4 regions of the Streptomyces sp. NPDC002513 genome follow, and region 4 is predicted to be linked to each of the others. Evidence: riboswitches for the same ligand, from Rfam matches in the RefSeq annotation. Region 4 holds a riboswitch; each other region holds the start of a gene.
The links. A riboswitch is a leader RNA that binds a small molecule or an ion and turns the genes downstream of it on or off. The one in region 4 is predicted to bind cyclic di-AMP.

Region 1 (5,505 bases), on a different contig from region 4:
GCCACGGCGGCGAGTTCCTGGAGGTTCTCGATGCGGGTCTCGTCCTGGGGGTCGGTCGAGGCCTGGAGTTCGGCCAGATAGCCGGTGCGTTCCAGGATGGCTTCCACGACCGTGGCCGGGCCCGCGCCCGACTCCACGATCGTCCGCAGGTCCTCCATCAGCGCGTTGAACCGCTTGACCGCGTTCGTCGAGCGGGCCGCCATGCCGTACGCCTCGTCCACGCGGCGCAGTGCCTGCGAGAAGCTGATCTTCTCCCGCTGGGACAGGGCGTCGATCATCGCCTCGGCGCGTTCACCGATGCCCCGCTTCGGCACGTTCAGGATGCGCCGCAGCGGAACGGAGTCCTCCGGGTTCGCCAGCACCCGGAGGTAGGCCAGGACGTCCCGGACCTCCTTGCGCTCGTAGAAGCGGACGCCGCCGACGACCTTGTAGGGCAGGCCGACGCGGATGAAGACCTCTTCGAAGACACGGGACTGGGCGTTGGTGCGGTAGAAGACGGCGACATCGCCCGGCTTTGCCTCGCCCCGGTCGGTGAGGCGGTCTATCTCGTCGGCGACGAACTGCGCCTCGTCGTGCTCCGTGTCGGCGACATAGCCGGTGATCCGCGCGCCCGAGCCCGCGTTGGTCCACAGGTTCTTGGGGCGGCGCGACTCATTGCGCTCGATGACCGCGTTGGCGGCGCTCAGGATCGTCTGCGTGGAGCGGTAGTTCTGCTCCAGGAGGATCGTGGTGGCGTCCGGGTAGTCCTCCTCGAACTGGAGGATGTTGCGGATGGTGGCACCGCGGAAGGCGTAGATCGACTGGTCGGCGTCACCCACGACGCACAGCTCGGCGGGCTGGAGGCCGTCCTCGCCGGACGGCGCGTCCACAGGGTGTTCGACCGTGCCGACCAGCTCGCGGACCAGGGCGTACTGGGCGTGGTTCGTGTCCTGGTACTCGTCGACGAGGACGTGGCGGAAGCGGCGGCGGTAGTGCTCGGCGACGTCCGGAAAAGCACGCAGCAGATTGACCGTCGTCATGATCAGGTCGTCGAAGTCGAGTGCGTTCGCCTCGCGGAGCCTCGACTGGTAGAGCGCGTACGCCTGGGCAAGGGTCTTCTCGAACCCTCCCGCGGTCGCCTGGGCGGCGAAGTCCTCCTCGTCGATCAGCTCGTTCTTCAGGTTGGAGATCTTGGCGCTGAACGACTTGGGCGGGAATTGCTTGGGATCGAGGTCCAGGTCCCGGCAGACGAGCGCCATCAGACGCTTGCTGTCGGCGGCGTCGTAGATCGAGAAGGAGGACGTGAAGCCGAGCTTCTTGCTCTCGCGGCGCAGGATGCGGACGCACGCGCTGTGGAAGGTCATCACCCACATCGCGTTCGCGCGCGGGCCGACGAGCTGCTCGACCCGCTCCTTCATCTCGCCCGCCGCCTTGTTGGTGAAGGTGATCGCGAGGATCTGCCCGGGATGCACACCCCGCTCGGCCAGCAGATAGGCGATGCGGTGCGTGAGCACACGGGTCTTGCCGGAGCCGGCACCGGCCACGATGAGCAGGGGGGAGCCGGCGTGCACGACCGCCGCGCGCTGGTTCTCGTTCAGCCCCTCGAGCAGCGCCCGGGGGTCGATGGCCGGGCGGGGCGCGCCGTCGCGGTAGTAGGCGTCCCGGTCCGGCGGCAGGTCGAAGCGCCCGCCGAACAGATCGTCCGGAACCGGCTCCGGAGCATGATCGTCCTCGGGCGGCGGGGGTTCCTCCTCAGGGGCCGGGGTGGCCTGGAGGTCCGCCAGGAAGCTGTCGTCAAAGAGGCTGCTCATCGCTCTCCGAGTCTAGGGCGCTCCACCGACAACCGGCCGCCGTCCCGAAAACTCCGTGCCATGGACCGGACTCGCACAACACGGGTCACCGTCCGGACCCGCCCGTTCACGGTGCGCGCCCGATGCGGGGCCCCGCGGCCGAGGTCACGGAAATGTATCGGACATATCTCGCATCAACCTTCACAAGAACCACAGGAGTTGGCTAGCGTGCCGGGCGGGCCGCACGACCCCCACCGGCGAAGGTCGCCGGGCCGCGCGGCCTCCGCCGAGTCCGGTGCCCCGTGCGGCCGGAGCCGGGGACCCACCCGACCTGGGGTGAATCGGCCGAGCGTCCTGGGGGACACGGCCGTAGGGCACACCTTCCGAACCACCCGCCCGAACCCGACAGCTAACCCGGTAGGCGGAATACGGAAGGAGACGCCTCTCATGGCGCCGCACCGCAAGTCCCGCACCTCGGGCCCACGCATCGCGGGCATGCGGACCCCCGCCCTCGCGACGGCCGCCCTGACCTCCGTGGCACTGCTCTCGCAGACGGCCCACGCCGCGCCCGCCGCCGACGGCAGGCCCAGCGTCGAGGAGGTCGCGAAGAAGGTCGACGACCTCTACCGCCAGGCGGAGTCGGCCACCGAGAAGTACGACGCGGCCAAGGAGAGATCGACCGAGCAGCGCAAGAACGTCGACTCCCTCCTCGACGACGTGGCCCAGCGCACGCAGAAGCTCAACGACGCGCGCGAGGAGCTGGGTTCGTTCGCCGCCGCGCAGTACCGGACCGGGGCCGCGGCCCCCGACACGGCCACCCTCCTGCTGGCCGACAACCCCCAGGACTACTTCGACCAGACGCAGCTGATGAGCCGGCTCACCAGCCGTCAGAAGGAAGCGGTCGACCAGTACGTCACCGAACAAGCCGCGACGATGAGGAAGCGCCAGGAGGCCACCGACAGCCTCCGGACGCTCACCGAGTCGCAGACGACGCTCCGGACGGCCAAGTCGGACGTCCAGAGGAAGCTCACCGCGGCACGGGAGCTGCTGTCCGAGCTGACCGCGCAGGAGAAGGCGCGGCTCGCCGCGCTCGAGAAGCAGAAGCAGGAGGAGGCCCAGCGCCAGGCGGAGGCGCTGGCCCGTCGGCAGGCGGCACAGCAGAAGGCGGCACAGGAGAAGGCAGCACAGCAGCCGTCGCCGACCACCACGGCCGGCTCCTCGGGGTCCACCGCAGCGGACTCCTCGTACGCGACGCAGGCCGCGAAGGCCCTCGCCTACGCCCGCGCGCAGATCGGCAAGCCGTATGTGTGGGGCGCGACGGGCCCCGGGTCGTACGACTGCTCGGGCCTGACCCAGGCCGCGTGGAAGGCCGCCGGAGTCACGCTGCCGCGCACCACGTACGCCCAGGTGAACGTCGGCACCACGGTGTCGCTCTCCGACGCCCAGCCGGGTGACCTGATCTTCTTCTACGACGACATCAGCCACGTCGGCCTCTACATCGGCGACGGCATGATGATCCACGCCCCGAAGCCGGGCGCCTACGTTCGCGAGGAGTCGGTCTACTACGGCGGTGCGTCGATCATCCACAGCGTGGTGCGGCCGGCCTGAGTCCGACGACTCCGGTTCCGGCGGGCCGGGACAAGGCTCCGGCGGGCCCCAGGGGTGTGGCCGTTTCCCGGCCACACGGGTCCCGTGCGGCACGCCCCGGAATTTCGGGCGGTACGCGCGCGTGGCTGTCCGCGGGCTCCACGCGCGCGTGGGGTTGTTTTCGGGCTCCACGCGCGCGTGCCCCGTACGCAAGCCGTGCGCGCGTCCCTAGCATCGGGCGCATGTCTGGCACCTCCGCGCTCCACACCTGGTGGGCGCAGCGTCCGCCCGTCACCGGGGCCGCCGTGTTGGCGACCGGCGTCCTGTCGGTCGGGTTGCACCAGACCGGGCACGAGCTGGTCTCCCGTATCGCCCTGGCCCTGGCGGGCGCCGCCTGGCTGGGACTGGCCGCCGCCATCGCCCTACGGCCGCTGTGGGGACGCGCGAGGTGGCCGGCCGGCTCCCCGGCCGCGCTCGCGGTGGTCCCGGCCACCGCCGTGCTGGGCACCCGGGTGTCGTTCCTGGACCGGCAGCAGCTCGCCGAGGCGCTCCTCGCGCTGGCCTTCGTGCTGTGGGCGGCTCTGGTCCTCCTGGTCGTACGGAACTGGGAGCGCGGTATGTCCGGGGCGGTGTTCCTCGGCTGCCTGGCCACGGAGGGAATCGCGGTGCTCGGGGCGGTGCTGGCCGCGGCCGTGCGAGTGGCCTGGCTCGCCCATCTGGCGCTGGTGTTCTTCTGGTTCGGTCTGGCGTTCTACCTGATCGGGCTGTGGTGCTTCGACCGGCGGCAGGTGACGGCCGGCGCGGGCGACCAGTGGGTGGCGGGCGGTGCGCTCGCCCTCGCCGCGGTGGCCGGGGCATGGCTGGTCCACGCCGCCCAGGTGGGCCTCTACCTCTGGAACATCGACGACACCGGTGTCCTGCGGAGCGTCACCATCGCCCTCCTCGCCCTCGCCTTCGCCTGGTACTGCGTACTGGCGGCGGCCGAGCTGGGCCGGCCGCGCACGGGCTACGACGTACGGAGGTGGTCGACCGTCTTCCCGATGGGGATGACGGCGGTGGCGGCGCTGTCCGTCGCCGACGGCCTCAGAGCGCCATGGCTGCGCGGCCCCGGCCAGGTGCTGCTGTGGATCGCGGTGGCGGTCTGGTGCGCGGTCCTCGTCGGGGCCGTCGGGTCCGGGGCGGTCAGCCTCAGGTCCACAGCACGGCGATGAAGACGTTCACCATGGTCAGCGCCCCGACCAGGGCGAAGAGGGGCTTCTCGACCTGCTCCTCGTCGCGCTTCACGTAGACCAGGCCGAGGATCACGATCAGCAGGGCCAGCTTGATGCCGATCTTGATCGTGTTGATGGTGTGATGTTCCGCCTGGTTGAGGCCGACCAGCGCCACACCCGTGACCAGCATGGTCAGCGCGCCGTGCAGCATCGCGGGCACGAAGCGGGCCGTGCCCCGGCCCATCGCCTTCATCTGGGTGAGGAAGCCGCCGAGGAGCGCGGCGATGCCGACGATGTGCAGGCCGACGAAGAGATGGATGAGTACGTCCATGAAGCCGGAGCCTAACGAGGGACGCGGAGGGCTCTGACACCGGGCCACGAGGCGGGACGGCGACGACGGCGGCGGAGACGGACCCGCGCCCGGCCTGCGGGGCATCGTGCCAAGACGCCGCAAGGGGCACAGAGCCACCTCCCGGGGCGCCCTGTGGAGCGCCCCCGCATCAATGCGCCCTATAGCACCCCGTCGTCTCCCGGTGTTCCGGAACCGCCGCAACGGTCATCGCACAGCGTGAAGTCGGCAGCCTCGGAACGGGATCACGGTCACATACGGTCACCGTCAGTCCGGTCGAGCCACTTCCGTACATCGCGTCACGAGCCGGTCACGATCAGGCCTAACGTCCTCCACCAGGTGACCGGCTCCCACCGCCGCCCGCGCCGGGGCGGCCGCCGGACACCACCGCCAAGAAGGTCCGGCGGCGTCCTGCTCCCCTGTGCGGGCCGCCGCCGGACGCGTGACCACGCCCGTCGCCCCGGCGGTCGCAGGAAAGGACGTGACGGACAGGTGGCAGCGCACCGCAAGCCCAGACAGCGTTCGCTCGGCGGGACCGCGGTCCGCACCGCCGTCACGATCGCCCTCGCGGGAGCTGCGTCCGCGACCG
Region 2 (5,505 bases), on a different contig from region 4:
CCTCCTTCATGGCGCCCGCGTTCGCGCTGCTGACCTGGCTGGTGATCTGGACACGGCAGCGGGAGCTGAGAACGGTGCGGGAGGAACTGCCGGCGTACGCGGCCACCGGGTGGCTGGGACCGGCGGAACCGTTCGTCCTCGGCTCCATGCGTGCGCGGCGGCTTGCCCGGCAGTACGCACGGCAGCACTCCGGGAAGGCTGCGGCACGCTCGGTCGCGGAGTACGAGGCCTACGCGACGTCGCTGGCGTTCCTGCGGCACCGGGGGCGCCGTGGCCGGGCGGGAGCCGACTTCGTCGTACGGGAGAGGGCGTTGCTCACCGCGCTGTGGGCACGGCGCGCGGTGGCACGGCCGGCGCTGGCGCACGCGGCGCGCACGACGGCGCCTGTGCCGGTCTGGCCGGGCTACGGGTACGGACACGGGTACGTCCCGTGGTACCCGGCGCCGCAGCACGGGCCGACGGCGCCGAATCCCGCGTACAACCCCTATCGGTCGTAGGGTCCCCGTAATAGCCCGTGCTGTCCGTAGGAGCTGAGGACTGTCCCCGGCGCGGGGGCAGCCCTCACCGGATACCGCTCACGCCGACGCCTCCGTCAGCCTGGCGAGGTCCTCGTCCGTCAGGGTCAGGTCCGCCACCGCCAGCAGTGCGGGCAGCTGTTCCACCGTGCGGGCGGAGGCGATCGGGGCCGCGACCGTCGGCTGGGCCGCGAGCCAGGCCAAGGCCACCGTCGGGATCTGAGCGCCCCGTGCCTGCGCGACCTCGTCGAGGACCCCGAGCACGCGTCGGCCGCGCTCGGTCTCCAGGTACTTGCCCGCGCCCTGCGCCCGCGCCGAGTCCACGGTCGTGCCCGGCCGGTACTTGCCGGTCAGGAAGCCGGACGCGAGGGCATAGTAGGGAACGGCTGCCAGGCCCGCGCCGGCGGCGACGTCCTGCAGCGGACCCTCGTAGGTGTCGCGCGAGACCAGGTTGTAGTGCGGCTGCAGCGCCACGTACCGGGCCAGGTTCTCGCGGTCCGAGAAGTCGAGGGACGCCTGCAGGCGCTCGGCGGAGATGTTGGAGGCGCCGATGGCGCGCACCTTGCCCGCCTTCACCAGGTCGTCGAGCGCGCCGATGATCTCCTCGACCGGCACGTCCGGCTGGTCGAAGTGCGTGTAGTAGAGGTCGATGTAATCGGTGCCCAGACGGCGCAGGGACGCGTCGGCCGCGGCCTTGATGGTGGCGGCCCTGAGCCCCTGGTACTCGGGGTGCTGGCTGACCTTGGTCGCGATGATCACGTCGGAGCGGTTGCCGCGCGCCGCGACCCACTTGCCGATGACGGTCTCGGACTCGCCGCCCTTGTTGCCGGGGGCCCACGCCGAGTAGGAGTCGGCCGTGTCGACGAAGTTGCCGCCGGCCGCCGCGTAGGCGTCGAGCACGGCGAAGGACTGCGCCTCGTCGGCGGTCCAGCCGAAGACGTTGCCGCCGAGGGAGAGGGGGAAGACCTCGAGGTCCGAGGAGCCGAGCTTGCGAAGGGAAGTCATGCTTCAGTTCAGCACTCGCTCTGGAGGCCCTTATTCCGCCTGGAGGCCGTTCGGGGTGGTTCCGCCGGAGGCCGTTCCCTGCGGTTCCGCCTGGTGGCCGCTCCACGCACGTGCGCCCGAAGGCCGCTCCACGCGGTTTTGCCCGGAAGCCGTCCCGCCCGGTTCCGTCCGCCGGGCGTTCCCCGCACTTGACCGGCAGCCCTGGCGTCGGGGGGTTGTCGCCAGGACCGCCGGGGTTCAGGAGGGGACGCGCGCCGGGGCGGAGGACGGGGACGCGGGCATCAGGGGTTGACGCCCTTGCTCTGCAGCCACGCCATCGGGTCGATCGCGCTGCCGCCGTTCGGGTGGACCTCCAGGTGCAGGTGCGGCCCCGTGACGTTGCCGGTCGCGCCCACGCGGCCGATGACGTCGCCGGTGGACACCTTCTGGCCGGCGGTGACGCTGATCGAGGACTGGTGGCAGAACCACAGCTCGGTGCCGTCGTCGAGGGTGAGGACCGTGCGGTAGCCGTACGAACCCGCCCAGCCCGCCTCGGTGATGGTGCCGCTGTGGATGGCCTTGATGAGCGTGCCCGTGGGGGCGGCGAAGTCGAGGCCGGTGTGGTAGCCGGAGGACCACATGGCGCCGGCGTCACCGAAGCGCGAGGTCAGGGTGTACGACGAGGTGGGCAGCGCGAACTGCTTGGCCAGTTCCGCCAGCCGGGCGGCCTCGGCCTTCTTCTTGGCCTCCTCCTCCGCCGCCTTCTTCTCGGCGGCGGCCTTGGCCCTGGCGGCGTCCCGAGCCTCGGCCGCCGCGGCGGCGGCCTTCTTGGCGGCGGCGTCCTCGGCGGCCTGTGCGGCCGCCTCCGCGACCCGGTCCTGCTGGGACTCGGCCTGCTGGATGATCCGGGCGCGCAACGCCTCGCCCGCGTCCTTGGTGCCCGCGGCGGCGTCTGCGGTGTTCACGCCGGCGGCGCTCAGGGTGGTGGTGGAGCCCTTGGGGGCGCTGGTGTCCTCGCTGATCAGCGCCTTGGCCGAGTCGGTGACCGAGGAGAGGTCGGGGAGGGATATGGACACCGGCGGCTTGCCGGTCTGCGCGGTGGCCATGCCGCCCGCGCCGACCGCGGCGATCACGCCGACGCCCAGAACGGTGGAGCTGCGGGCGAGTCCGCCGCGCTGCTTGGTGACACGATGCCGACCGCGGACGGCCCGGACGGAATCCTCGGTGGGATTCCACTCCTCCCAGGGGCCCTCGTCGGTGCGGGACGCGAAGTCGATCGTCTGCGTACCGCCAGGGGCGGACGAGGTGTTCTCGGCGGGCCGGTTGGACGCCACGTGGGCGCACTCCTTTCCTTCCGTTTCGCCTACCGGGTTAGCTGACGGGTTCGGAGCAGGAAGGTCTCCTACGCGCGTATACCGGCCGTTGTGACACGGCGGTATCTGCTCGATTCACCCCAAGGTGGTGGTTCCCCGGTTCCCTTGCGGGATTCGGCACGTGCGCACGGAGCCGCCTCTGCTGACGGCTGGGACGACCGCGCTGCGTTATCGAACGTTAATAGACGCGGGGCCCGGATTCCAAGCCGTTCCGACAGATCATTAACGCTGCTGGCCAGGACTTTCACGACAGGAACGGCAAAAATCGGGCGAGTTGGCCGCACCTCACCCGCCCCCTTCGTTATGACGGTGTGTCAGTTGTTATGCGGAGGGGCGCCATCCGTTCACCCATCGTGACAAGGCCCGGGCGTTCGACGGTGCTTGGCTCCTCGACGGGTTCAGGAGGGTTCGGACCGGCGTACGGCCAGCAGTGCCATGTCGTCCGTCGCCTGCCCGCCCGTGTGGCGGGCGACATCCTCCGTGACGGCGGCCAGCACGGCGCCGGGGGTGGGGAGGACCCGGCCGGCGAGGCGGCGGACCGGGTCGTAGAACTCACCGCGCGCGTTCCGGGCCTCCGAGACGCCGTCCGTGAAGAAGAGAAGCGTCGAACCGGGCGGGAAGTCCCACTCCTCCGCACGGTCGGGCCTCAGGGCGAGGTCGCCCATGCCGAGCGGCAGCGCCGGCTCGCGGGCCTCCAGTTCGCGCAGGGTGCCGTCCGGGAGCAGGAGCAGGGGGGCGGGGTGGCCCCGGCTGACGATACGGACGACGCCTTTCCCGTCCGGGACCTCCGCGTCCTCGTGCGGGATCTCGGCGAGGACCGCGGTGGTGAACTCCTCGTGGGCGTCGGGGTCGTCCCGGCGGATGCCCTCACGCGACAGCGCCCGCTCCAGGCGCTGGGCGACGGCCTCCAGCGTGGGCTCCTGCTCGGCGGCTTCCCGGAAGGCACCGAGCACGACGGCGACCGCGGCCACGGCACCCATCCCCTTGCCCCGCACGTCCCCGACCACGAGCCGTACGCCGTGCGGGGAGTCCTGGACGGCGTACAGGTCACCGCCGATGGAGGCGTCGGCCTGCGCCGCCTCGTACCGGGCGGCGATCTGGAGCCCCCCGATCCGCGCGGGGGGCTCGGGCAGCACGGCGCGCTGCGCGGCCTCGGCGATCCGGCGGGCGGAGGCGAGGCGCGCGTCGTTGCGGCGTACGAGCACATTGATCAGGACGGCGGGAACGGCGGCGGCAGCGGTGGTGACCGCCTCGGTGGCCGCGCCGGACAGCCCCGGTGCGCCGAGTCCGAGGTGCACGGCCGGGACGGCGGCGAGGGCTGCGGCGCCGGTGAAGACGGTGCCGCGCAGCGAGTGCAGGGGCGCGGCGACGAGCGGGGCGGCGGTGAAGAGGGAGACGGCCGGGAAGGCGGACGGGGCGAGCCGGCCGCAGCAGACGCCGAGGCCGATGAGCAGCGCGGGCAGGGCCCGCAGAAACGCCCGCGCGTACGCACTCCGCCGGCTCTCCGCCGGGCCCGGCTCCGGGGGCCGGACCTGACCGGACCCGGTGCGCGGCAAGCGGGCACCCTCGGACTTGGTGTCCGGCGGCCCGGCATCCCCGGGCCCGGTGCCCGGCGGTCCGACGTTCCCGGACCCGGTATCCGCCCCCCTCGCGGCGTCGGACCCGGTACCCGGCGACCGGACGCCCCCGGGTCGTTCGTGGGACCGCTCGCAGGGCCGGTCGCCGCCGTCCTCCGGGAGAGGAGTGACGGCCGGGCCGCCGACGGTCCGGTCGTACGGGACACCGGTTCGGTCGTACAGGCCACCGGTCCCTTCGTACGGAGTTCCGGGCTCTGGCCCGCCGTCCTGCTCGTCGCACGGCGCCTCGATCCGCCACGCGCCTCCTTGCTGCACCACCCGTCCAGGCTTATCGCAGGACGGGCGGGGGGCGACCGCTGTGGGCCGACCGGCGTACACACCGTGCGGGCGGGGAGGGGAGAGGCCCGCGGGCGGGAAGAGGAGAAGCGGGTGAAGAACACGGAACACACCGAGGGCCGGAACCCTTTCGGATTCCGGCCCTCGGCCTTCAGTAGCGGGGACAGGATTTGAACCTGCGACCTCTGGGTTATGAGCCCAGCGAGCTACCGAGCTGCTCCACCCCGCGTCGATGAATCCAGTGTACGCCATGCGCGGGACATGAGGCACACACGTTGAGGTCCACGGTGTAGGTTCCGGGTCCGCGTGAGCCGTGTCGGTCGATCTCCAGCAGTCGGCTGGCAATCTTCCGGGGCGCGTTAGCAGCACCTGCGGTCGGTGGCGATCAGTCCCGGGAACTTCTCGATCATCCGGCCTCTTGGTCCTGGGCGGCTTCCTGCGGTCAGCTCATGGTCACCAAGCGTACAAGCGTCAGGGTTGACAGTCAGGAGTCTGCGACGGCTTCGATCCGGTACGAGGGCGACTCGGTCTGCAGCGTCGAGTTCGGGCAGCTCCGCCGGGGCAGTTTCCACGGGTCCGTGCCGTGGCGGCGGGGCAGGGCGGCGAAGGGGCACAAGCATCATCCCGGGGAGTACGCGTCGGCTGCGACGCGTGGGCTGACGCTGCAGCCGGCACGGCCGCTGCGATCGGCACCACCCTCGCGATCTTGGCCTCGGACGC
Region 3 (5,505 bases), on a different contig from region 4:
CTCACCGAGAACGAGGCCGCCGCCATGGCCTTCATCCTGCTCTTCGCCGGGTTCGAGACCACCGTCAACCTCATCGGCAACGGGACGTACGCCCTCCTGACCCACCCCGGGCAGCGGGCCCGCCTCCAGACCTCGCTCACCCGTGGCGAGAGGGACCTCCTGGAGACCGGTGTCGAGGAACTCCTGCGCTACGACGGCCCGGTCGAGCTGGCCACCTGGCGGTTCGCGACCCGGCCGGTCACCATCGGCGGGCAGGACATCGCCGCCGGCGACCCCGTCCTCGTGGTGCTCGCCGCCGCGGACCGGGATCCGGAGCGGTTCGCCGGCCCCGACGTCCTGGACCTCTCCCGCCGTGACAACCAGCATCTCGGCTATGGGCACGGCATCCACTACTGCCTCGGCGCCCCCCTCGCCCGGCTGGAGGGACAGACCGCGCTCGCCACGCTCCTCACCCGTCTCCCCGACCTGCGACTCGCGGTGGATTCAGCCGATGTGCGCTGGCGTGGCGGGCTCATCATGCGGGGATTGCGCACGCTTCCGGTGGAGTTCACGCCGGTTCCGAAGTGAGGTCATCGCCGTACCGGCGGTGCCGCGGAGTGAGGTGGCGGACACGCCGACGGCCGCGGAAGGGTGACACTTTCTCAATTCCGTGATGTTCACGTGATCTACGCTGCATTAACTTGTGACAAGCGTTCGACTGCGGATACCTTCACGCAGCAACGCGGCGGTATGCCACAGCCGCCGCGTTGGTCACCGCTGTCGCGCGAAAGGCAACCGCATGATCTCCGGGAACGGTCGGCACCGTCGCCCCCGCCAGGCTCCGGCTCTCATTGTCGCGGCAGGGGTCACCGGCTCAGCGATCGCGATCCCGCTCCTCGGTGCCACCGGTGCGAGCGCGGCCAGCGGTACGACCTGGGACCAGGTCGCGGAGTGTGAGAGCGGCGGCTCCTGGAGCGCCGACCACGGCAACGGCCGGTACGGCGGACTTCAGTTGACCCAGAAGGACTGGGACCGGTACGGCGGTCTCGACTACGCCCCCCGTCCCGACCAGGCGAGCCGCTCCCAGCAGATCGCCGTCGCCGAGAAGATCCTCGACCAGCGGGGCGCCTCCGCCTGGGGAGCCTGCGGCCGGGCCTCCGGGCTCAGCAAGGACTCGGCCGCCGCGGACGTCGACACGGGCGTGGGCGACCACTCCTCCCGCAGCGACTCCGTCTTCTTCTCGGACTCCGGGGTGGACTTCGAGCCGTCCGGCTCATCCGGCTCGGCCGGTTCATCCCACTCTTCCGGCTCGTCCCACTCGTCCGACTCATCCCCTTCGCGGCACTCGTCCGGAGCGTCGGACTCGGCCACGTCGTCGTCCTCCTCGTCGCCTTCCTCCTCCGTATCGCCGTCGTCCCCCTCCTCTCCCTCGTCCTCGCCGTCCTCGCCGTCCTCGACGGCGACCGATGACTCGCGCGGTGACGTCGGCGACACGAGCGGGTCCCAGGATTCCCTCGACCCGCTCTCGGTCGCGACGAAGAGTGACGATTCGGGCAAGGCCGGGCAGAGCGGGGCGTCTTCGGCCGGGGGCCGCCACCGTGGCGGCAATGGCGACGAGGGTGACGCGGGCGGCCGTGCGGACGGGTCGTCCGGCCGTCATGCCTCGCGCGGCTCCGCCGCCGCACGCGAGGCGGCCGACGACGCGTACACCGTCCACCGCGGGGACAATCTGTCGGCTATCGCCGACTCCCTTGACCTCAAGGGCGGATGGACCGCGCTGTACGACGCGAACAAGAAGACGGTCGGAGCCGACCCCGACCTCATCCTCCCCGGTCAGAGCCTTGCGGTCACGGTCGGGTTGTCCGGGGGCGGGTCCTGAACTGCCGCCTGGGCGAAGACATTTCACGTCCCACTTCGCGTCGAATGTCCGGTTTGATGAGAGTGAGATATGAGTCTCATAAGCCCTGATCGTCTTTGGAATTCGGCGCAACGACTGCTTACGGTCGTGATCGCTCGCCACAGCGGGCTCCGACGGTCGCAACGCCGAATCCTGCCAGCGGCCGTGTGGGAACAGTCGTCGCGTCAAGCGCCGTAGGCAGGAGCGGGGGACCCAAGGTAGGCGCCGCGCCCGGGAGTTGACCGGGTGCGGCTTGGGGTGGAGCCGCGCACCGGGGAGGTGTGCGGCCGGGCAACTCAACCGGCCCGAACCCGACAGCTCACCTCGCAGGCGTCGGTGAGGGGATCCATCATGCTGTGTTCCGGCAAGAACAAGCACCGCCGTCCGTCCAAGGTCGTCCGCGCCCTCGCGCTCGCCGGTGTCGCCGGCGCCGCCGTCGCCGCCCCGCTGATGGCGGCCGGCAACGCCTCCGCCGCCACCGCCACCCAGTGGGACGCCGTCGCCCAGTGCGAGTCCGGCGGCAACTGGTCCATCAACACCGGCAACGGCTTCTACGGCGGCCTGCAGTTCACCAACTCGACCTGGGCCGCTTACGGCGGCACCGCCTACGCCCCGCGCGCCGACCTGGCCTCCAAGTCCCAGCAGATCGCCGTCGCCGAGAAGGTCCTCGCGGGTCAGGGCAAGGGCGCCTGGCCGGTCTGCGGCACGGGCCTGTCCAGCACTCCCTACGACGGCACCCCGGCCGCCACGGGCAGCTCCGCCGGCTCCGGCACCTCCACGAAGAGCGCCACGCCGAAGAGTGCCGCCCCGAAGAGCACCACCACCCGCTCGACCGAGCAGCAGGCGGCCAGCCGTTCCGCGCAGCGCCCGGCTCCCCAGAAGACCGTCACCACCCCGACCGGCGAGAAGGTCAAGAAGGGCGACGGCGAGTACAAGGTGGTCAAGGGCGACACTCTCAGCGCGATCGCCGAGAAGCACCACGTCCAGGGCGGCTGGGAGAAGCTGTTCCAGCTGAACAAGGACATCGTCGAGGACGCCGACCTCATCTATCCGGGCCAGCAGCTGCACCTGAAGTGACAGCCGCCCGGCGGCGGGCCCCCGGCGTCCCCCTGGCCGCGGCCCTCGCGGCGGGCGTCACCTGAGGACCGCCCCCGTCCCCACGGGCTCCCCGCTCCGGTGCGTTTCCCCCGTACGCACCGGAGCGGGGCTCTTTGCTTTTGCGTCCCCTCTTCGCCACCTCGCCTTTGTTCCGTTGTGGAACAATGCGGACCGTCATCCTCTCCACGGGACGGTCGGTCGGCTGGCCGATGCCCCGGGGCGGTTAGGCTCTAGTCGCTGGGCACACCAGCCCCGCACTTCCCGTGTCACATCCAAGAAGGAGATGCTCGTGCCGTCCATCGACGTCGTCGTAGCCCGGGAAATCCTGGACTCCCGAGGCAATCCCACGGTCGAGGTCGAGGTCGGCCTCGACGACGGCAGCACGGGTCGTGCCGCCGTTCCGTCCGGCGCCTCCACCGGCGCCTTCGAGGCCATCGAGCTCCGTGACGGCGACCCCAACCGCTACCAGGGCAAGGGTGTCGAGAAGGCCGTCCTCGCGGTCATCGAGCAGATCGGCCCGGAGCTGGTCGGCTACGACGCCACCGAGCAGCGCCTGATCGACCAGGCGATGTTCGACCTGGACGCCACCGACAACAAGGGCTCCCTCGGCGCCAACGCCATCCTCGGCGTCTCCCTCGCCGTGGCCCACGCCGCCTCCGAGGCCAGCGACCTCCCGCTCTTCCGCTACCTGGGCGGCCCGAACGCGCACCTGCTGCCGGTGCCGATGATGAACATCCTGAACGGCGGCTCGCACGCCGACTCCAACGTGGACATCCAGGAGTTCATGATCGCCCCGATCGGCGCGGAGTCCTTCTCCGAGGCGCTGCGCTGGGGCACCGAGGTCTACCACACCCTCAAGAGGGTGCTGAAGAGCAAGGGCCTGTCCACCGGCCTCGGCGACGAGGGCGGCTTCGCCCCGAACCTCGGCTCCAACCGTGAGGCCCTCGACCTGATCCTCGAGGCCATCAAGGAAGCCGGCTACGCCCCCGGCACGCAGATCGCCCTCGCCCTCGACGTCGCTGCCTCCGAGTTCTACAAGGAGGGCAAGTACGTCTTCGAGGGCGAGGAGCGCTCCGCCGCCGAGATGACGAAGTACTACGAGGAGCTGGTCGCGGCCTACCCCCTCGTCTCCATCGAGGACCCGCTGTTCGAGGACGACTGGGCCGGCTGGAAGGTCATCACCGACAAGCTCGGTGACAAGGTCCAGCTGGTCGGCGACGACCTGTTCGTCACCAACCCCGAGCGCCTCGCCCGCGGTATCGAGGAGGGCGCGGCCAACGCCCTGCTGGTCAAGGTCAACCAGATCGGCTCGCTGACCGAGACCCTCGACGCCGTCGAGCTGGCCCAGCGCAACGGCTTCAAGTGCATGATGTCCCACCGCTCCGGCGAGACCGAGGACGTCACCATCGCCGACCTGGCCGTCGCCACCAACTGCGGCCAGATCAAGACCGGTGCCCCGGCCCGCTCCGAGCGCGTCGCCAAGTACAACCAGCTGCTGCGCATCGAGGAGATCCTCGACGACGCCGCGGTGTACGCCGGCCGCAGCGCGTTCCCGCGCTTCAAGGGCTGAGCACGCAGGGCAACGCCTTAGCCAGTCGTCCGTACGTCCCCGTACGCGGTCCCGTACCGTGTGCGGGGACGTACGCACGTGTGAAGGGGAGGCGGAAGACATGGCCGTGAAGGACCGTGACCGGTTCTCCACCGCGACCAGGCTGCGGCTGCTCGGAGAGCAGACGGCGGCCCGGGTCTACCGCTCCCAGACCAGACGGCAGGCCCGCCGTTCCCGGCTGACCGGCCGGGCCGCCCTGCTCGCCCTCGTGCTGTGCTCGCTGATCGTGGCGCTCGCGTACCCGATACGGCAGTACGTCTCCCAGCGTGCCCAGATCGCCGATCTGGAGCGGCAGCGGCAGGAGGCCCGCAACCGGGTCGAGCAACTGCGCGACCTCAAGGCGCGCTGGCAGGACGACGCGTACGCGGAGCAGCAGATCCGGCAGCGGCTGCATTATGTGATGCCGGGCGAGACCGGGTACATCGTGGTCGACCCGGACCCGGCCAGGCAGTCCCGCGTGCACCGGACGGCCCTCGCGCGCCCCTGGTACACGGGCGTCTGGGACGGGGTGGACAAGGCCGACGCGTCCGAGCAGTGAACCCGACAGAGCCGACAGAGCCCGACCGTGCCTGACAGAGGCGCACCGGAGCCCGACAGCGACACAAGAGAGACTTCGTACCGCATGGAAACGCCCCCGCCGCCCACCCCGCGCACCGAGCCCACGGACGCGGATGTCGAGGCCATCCAGCAGCAGCTCGGCCGCGCGCCGCGCGGGCTGCGCGCCATCGCGCACCGCTGCCCGTGCCGGCAGCCGGACGTCGTGGAGACGGCGCCGCGGCTCCCCGACGGGACCCCCTTCCCGACGACGTACTACCTGACGTGCCCGCGCGCCGCCTCCGCGATCGGCACGCTGGAGGCGGGCGGCGTCATGAAGGAGATGACGGAGCGTCTGGCGGCCGACCCGGAGCTGGCCGCCGCCTAT
Region 4 (5,505 bases):
CACCGTCGCCAGCTGGCCCAGGTCCGGTCGGTGGCCGAGGCCGCACAACACGTCCTGCTGTGGCCGCTGCCGGAAAACATCGGCCCCCTGAAGGTGGCCTGTCTGTACCTTGCGGCCGAGGACGAGGCGCAGATCGGCGGCGACCTGTACGCCGCCACCCGGGCCGACAGCAGGGTGCGCGTCATGATCGGCGACGTACGCGGCAAGGGCCTCTCGGCCATCGGCGAGGCCGCCCTGCTGCTCGGCGCCTTCCGCGAGGCGGGCCACCGGCAGACGTCCCTACGGGATCTGGCCGCCACGCTGGAGCAGAGCGTCACCCGCTATCTGGCCGACTTCGAGCCGCCCGAGGAAGCGGGCGAACGCTTCGCGACCGCCCTGCTGATGGAGATCCCCGACGGGGACCCGATCACCCGCATGACCAGTTGCGGGCATCCGCCGCCGCTCCTGCTGAGCCCCGGTCACGTGGTCACCGTCCCGAGCGTGCACCCCGCGCCCCCGATGGGGATCGGTTCGGCACACGCGGCGGACTACCACCTGGACGTGTTCTCCTTCGAGCCCGGAGACACCCTCCTGCTCTACACCGACGGCGTCATCGAGGCGCGGGACGCCGCCGGCCGTTTCTATCCGCTCGCGGACCGCGTGGCCCAGTGGACCGAGGAGAGTCCCGAGGCGCTGCTGCACCGCATCCGGCGTGACCTGCTCGCCCACACCGGCGGGCACCTCGGCGACGACGCCGCGCTCATCGCCCTCCACCGGACCCCGACCGTCCACCACGGCCGTCCGCACCCGCGGATCATTCACGCCGACGGCTTCCGTCACCGGCCCCAGAACCAGCCGCAGGACAGGTGATCCACGATTCCTGCCGACGGAAGGGAATCTGCCGCACCCACGGCCTTCTCCGCCTGCCGCAGGGCGGTCCGTCGCGCCCTCAGGTGCCCGAGGGGGTGGAGCTGCCCGGAGGGGTGGGCGGCGGGGGAGTCCCGGGGGCGTGGCCCGCCAGGACCAGCTCCTTCGCCCTGCGGAACTCGTCGTCCGTGATGTCGCCGCGGGCGCGGATCTCGGAGAGCTTGGCGAGCTGGTCGACGCTGCTGGCAGGCCCCTGGCGGCCTGCCGTCTCGCGGATGTAGTCGTCGAGGGCCCGTTGCTGCGCCCGGACCTGGGACATCTCCCGGCGGCCCATCTCCTTGCCACGGGCGATGACGTACACGAAGACGCCGAGGAAGGGCAGCACGATGCAGAAGACCAGCCAGCCGGTCTTGGCCCAGCCGCCCAGGGAGTCGTCGCGGAAGATGTCGAGGACGACCCGGAAGAGCAGGACGAACCACATGACCCACAGGAAGAACCACAGCAGTGTCCAGAAGGCGCTCAGCAGTGGGTAGTCGTACGCGAGGTACGTCTGCGTGACCATTTCTCCTCCTCCGTTCCGGGCGTGCGCCCCGACAGCGGCCCCGTGCCGCCTTCAGCGTGCCCACGGCATCCGGCGGCCTGCCTCACCCGGGACGGGTGAGCGGGCGCGGTCACCGTCACTCCGGCAGTCGGCGCATTTCCAGGACGTGCAGTCCGAGCGACTGGAAGCGGGCCAGCAGCTCGTACACGTGTGCCTCGTCGAGGACGGGGCCGAACAGGACGGTCTGGCCGGACATCGTCACGTGGTCCAGCTCCGGGAAGGCCTGGGCCAGCGTGTCCGACAGCTGCCCGTCGACGCGGATCTCGTAGCGCATGAGCTGCTCTCTCGCAGATGGCCTGGGGCGCGAAGTGCGCCGCTTCCCGTGATCGTCCGCCCCGGCGCGTGCCCGCGCCTCACCTGGGACAGGTGAACCGTCCCGGGGCATGGCCCGCTGCCGCACCGGTCCCGCCCCGCGGGGCCGGGACGGGTCGGCTCCGCGCCGTCGGCCCCTCGGAACGGTCTTGACCGTCAGCCCTTCGGAACGGCTCTGGCCGTCAGTCCTTCAGTGCGATCTTGAACACGATGATCAGCAGACCGATCACCAGGTTGATCGCGGCGAAGGCCACCACAAGGCGCCAGGAGGCGCCGGCGTGGCGTGCGGCGGCGGCCGACCAGCCCATCTGCCCGGCCACGGCGACGGCGAGCGACAGCCAGATCCCGCCCCGCACGTCCAGGCCCAGCAGCGGGCTGACGGCGACCGCGGCGGCCGGCGGGACGGCGGCCTTGACGATCGGCCACTCGTCACGGCACACATGCAGCACGGTCCGGCGGTCCAGGCCCGGCTGTGCCAGGTGGGCGCCGAACAGCTGGGCGTGCACATGCGCGATCCAGAACACCACGCCGGTGCCCAACAGCAGCAGTACCAGTTCCGTCCGCGGCAACGGGCCGTGGGCGCCGGCGCCGACCACCACCGAGGCGGCGAGCAGGGAGCCGTAGACACCGCCGGTGTAGTCGGCACGCGCCCGGCGCTCGGCGACACGCGCCCGGGCGACGGAGTCGTCCGCCTTGGACCTGCGTCGCATGGGGGATGACCTTCCTGAGCGCTCCACCTCATCCTGCCGAAGCATCGGACTCATCATGCCGAAACACCTGAAGAACGGAATATCAGACACGCGAGGCGAGAGCGCGCGAGGCAAGCCCTACGGGAACGCCCGGACGAACATCACACAGAGGTACCGGACATTCAGCGCTTCAACCTTCACACCAGGCACACAAGTTGGCTAGGTTGACGAACAGGCTACGCAACTCCCTCCGGCGAACATCGCCGGGTTGCACGGCCTCCGCCTCATCCGGTTCGCCTTGACCACGACCGGAACCGGGGACCCGACCGACCACGGGGTGAATCGGCCCGACTGCCCGACAGGGCAGGGGCCGTAGGGCACACCTTCCGGATCCGTCCGCCCGAACCCGACAACTCACCCGGTAGGCGGAGCACGGAAGGAGTACGCCCCATGGCGCCGGAGCGAACCCCGGGCCCCGGAGACTTCGGCCTCCCCGGCATGCGCAGGTTCACCGAGGACGACGGGCCGAGCCACGACGAGGTCCGGCAGCGGATCCAGAGCCTGTACGACCGGGCGGAGACCGACAGCGGGACCTTCAACGCGACGCGCGCGGCAGCGACGGGGGCACAGAGGCGTGCCACCCCGGTGCTCGGCACGGAGCGCCGGGGCGCCGATCCCGTCCTCGACGACGTGACCCGGCAGTGGTTCGAGGCGGCGCGTCTGAGGCTGGGGCCGACCGTTCCGGCCGCACTGCCGCCCGACAGGATGCCGGACCGTCCGGACGCGGCCCGGCCCTCGGGCCCGGCGAGTCGTCCGGGGAGCGACCTCGTCCTCCGCGAGCCGGACACGGCCGGCCGGCCCGTCCGCGAACTCACCGCCGGGCCGGCCGCGCGTCCCGCGGCGGAGCTGACCGCCGGTCCCGTGGCCGCGCTGCCGGCGGCCCCGGAGAAGAGGCCGGAGACTTCCCGGGACCTGCCCTCGACGGTCACCATGCCCGGTCCGGCCACCCCGAGGACCGCCAAGGAGCGCAACCGGCACAAGCTCGCCGCGGCCCGTGACCTGCTGGCCCGGCACACCGCACGGCGCGGTACGCCGCCCCTGGCGATCGGGTCCCGGCCGGCGACGGACGCGTGGCGCACGGCGGAGGAGCAGGCCGGCCGCGCGGTAGAGGGGACCTGGCCGTGGCAGCAGCCCCCTGCCCCCGGCAGCGGCATCCCGGCCGCCTCGGCCGGCGCGGGCCCCTCCGCCGCGGCCCCCCTCGCCACGGAACCGCTGACGGACCTTCAACCGCTCACCACGACCGAACCGTTCCACGGCGCCGAGACCGTTCCCGGCACCGGGCTCCCCCTCGGCATCGGCGGGACACAGGAGCCGGGGTACGACACCAAGTCCGCGAAGGCGGTCGCCTTCGCCCGCGCGCAGATCGGCAGGCCGTGCCTCTGGGGCGCGGCCGGACCCGACTCGTACGACGCCGCCGGTCTCACACAGGCCGCCTGGAAGGCGGCCGGGGTGACCCTCCCGCGTGCGGCCCGCGATCAGTCAGCGGTCGGCCCGGCGATCCCGCTCACCGACCTCCGGCCCGGCGATCTCGTGTTCTTCAACCCGGACGCCGGCCATGTCGGCCTCTGCACCGGAAACGGCATGATGATCCACGCACCGGGCCCGGGCGCCTTCATCCGCGAGGAGGCGGTCCGCTACGCCGGTGAGGCGGCGATCCACAGCGTGACGCGGCCCGCGTGACCCACCCGTGTGCGCGGCACTGCTCACGTTCTCCCCCGGTCCTCGGCCCTCGGCCGGCCGTTCGTCGATCACCGGTGACGGAGAGTGCTCGAAGCAACGCCTCGGCGGCTCGTCCGCACCGTCTCACCTGCGCGTTCGGACAGCTCACGCGGCCATCGTGGGCGTTGCGGCAGACGGCTTCGCGGAGGAGCGTAGGGGATGTGAAAAGCCTGGGTGTCACACGGACTCACCGGAAGGGGGACCAGCGCGGCTGGTTGCGCGGCGCGCCGCCCCCTTGGTGGGTGAAGGTGCTGCCCGTGGTCCTGCTGATGATCGTGGCCGTCGTCAGCCTGACCGCGCCCTCGCCGCTGGACATCGGATTCCTCCTGGGAGCCATCCCGCCCCTGGCCGTCCTGTCCTACGGACCCTCAGCCACTGCGCTGCTCGGCGTCCTCGTCATCGGAGTGCAGCACACCCGCGCCTTCCACCTGGACCGGCCGGGCAACGCGGATCTGCTCACCATCATCTTCGTCGCCCTGCTGAGCGTGTTCGTGTCGTATGTGCGCAGCCATCGCGACGCCCAGCTGAACGTCGAGCGCACGGTCGCCGAGGCGGCTCAGAACGCACTGGTCCCCCCGCTGCCGGAGCGGGTGGGACAGGTCCACTGCACGGGTCTGTACCGGGCTGCCCAGCGCGGGACGCTCATAGGCGGCGACTTCTTCGACGTGCGCGAGGGCCCCACCGGGGTACGCGTGGTCATGGGCGATGTGCAGGGACACGGGCTGTCGGCGGTCTCGACCGTCGCCGCGCTGCTCGGGGCCTTCCGGGAAGCGGTGCTCGACCAGCCCGATCTGCCCTCGGTCGCCTCCCGCCTCGACCGCAGGCTGCTGGCGGACTCGGGAAACTCCCAGCTCGGGGAGCTGTTCGCGACGGCGGTGCTGCTGGAGTTCACCCCCGATGCCGGGACGGTACGGATCATCGCCTGCGGCAGTCCGCCGCCCGTGCTGCTCCACGACGGCAAGGCCACCGAGCTGGACGTGTCGTCGGGTACTCCCCTCGGGATCGGGCTGAGCGAGGGCGGCACCTACGACGAGGTCACCCGGCCGCTGGAGCGCGGCGACCATCTGTTCCTGGCCTCGGACGGCATCTGGGAGGCACGCGACGCGACCGGCATGTTCTATCCCCTCGTCGACCGGCTTCCCCGGTTCGCGGACGACGATCCCGCAGAGACGCCCGAGCGGGTGTGGGAAGATCTCGTACGCTTCTGCGACACGGTCCGCGACGACGCCACGATGCTCCTTCTCACCCCGGAGCACCGGGGCGAGTAGGTGAGCCACG

Region 1: it holds a riboswitch for cyclic di-AMP, as region 4 does, so the genes downstream of both, ACWD5Q_RS07445 (NlpC/P60 family protein) here and ACWD5Q_RS06045 (NlpC/P60 family protein) in region 4, are expected to answer to the same signal.
Region 2: it holds a riboswitch for cyclic di-AMP, as region 4 does, so the genes downstream of both, ACWD5Q_RS32280 (M23 family metallopeptidase) here and ACWD5Q_RS06045 (NlpC/P60 family protein) in region 4, are expected to answer to the same signal.
Region 3: it holds a riboswitch for cyclic di-AMP, as region 4 does, so the genes downstream of both, ACWD5Q_RS06445 (transglycosylase family protein) here and ACWD5Q_RS06045 (NlpC/P60 family protein) in region 4, are expected to answer to the same signal.

What each region holds. Positions count from the first base shown of each region.
Region 1 is NZ_JBSFXK010000007.1:93,466-98,970, forward strand. Features, by position in the region: gene pcrA (DNA helicase PcrA) at 1-1,790, opposite strand, end outside; cyclic di-AMP (ydaO/yuaA leader) riboswitch at 2,044-2,208, shown strand; gene ACWD5Q_RS07445 (NlpC/P60 family protein) at 2,217-3,377, shown strand; gene ACWD5Q_RS07450 (SLAC1 family transporter) at 3,599-4,567, shown strand; gene ACWD5Q_RS07455 (hypothetical protein) at 4,545-4,898, opposite strand; gene ACWD5Q_RS07460 (NlpC/P60 family protein) at 5,409-5,505, shown strand, end outside.
Region 2 is NZ_JBSFXK010000081.1:5,700-11,204, reverse strand. Features, by position in the region: gene ACWD5Q_RS32290 (PrsW family intramembrane metalloprotease) at 1-497, shown strand, start outside; gene ACWD5Q_RS32285 (aldo/keto reductase) at 576-1,520, opposite strand; gene ACWD5Q_RS32280 (M23 family metallopeptidase) at 1,802-2,833, opposite strand; cyclic di-AMP (ydaO/yuaA leader) riboswitch at 2,845-3,002, opposite strand; gene ACWD5Q_RS32275 (PP2C family protein-serine/threonine phosphatase) at 3,271-4,428, opposite strand; tRNA gene ACWD5Q_RS32270 (tRNA-Met) at 4,941-5,014, opposite strand.
Region 3 is NZ_JBSFXK010000006.1:79,061-84,565, forward strand. Features, by position in the region: gene ACWD5Q_RS06435 (cytochrome P450 family protein) at 1-567, shown strand, start outside; gene ACWD5Q_RS06440 (transglycosylase family protein) at 779-1,858, shown strand; cyclic di-AMP (ydaO/yuaA leader) riboswitch at 2,057-2,224, shown strand; gene ACWD5Q_RS06445 (transglycosylase family protein) at 2,228-2,953, shown strand; gene eno (phosphopyruvate hydratase) at 3,258-4,544, shown strand; gene ACWD5Q_RS06455 (FtsB family cell division protein) at 4,645-5,121, shown strand; gene ACWD5Q_RS06460 (DUF501 domain-containing protein) at 5,206-5,505, shown strand, end outside.
Region 4 is NZ_JBSFXK010000005.1:182,534-188,038, reverse strand. Features, by position in the region: gene ACWD5Q_RS06065 (PP2C family protein-serine/threonine phosphatase) at 1-849, shown strand, start outside; gene ACWD5Q_RS06060 (SHOCT domain-containing protein) at 929-1,408, opposite strand; gene ACWD5Q_RS06055 (hypothetical protein) at 1,524-1,721, opposite strand; gene ACWD5Q_RS06050 (hypothetical protein) at 1,942-2,469, opposite strand; cyclic di-AMP (ydaO/yuaA leader) riboswitch at 2,733-2,892, shown strand; gene ACWD5Q_RS06045 (NlpC/P60 family protein) at 2,899-4,188, shown strand; gene ACWD5Q_RS06040 (PP2C family protein-serine/threonine phosphatase) at 4,470-5,495, shown strand.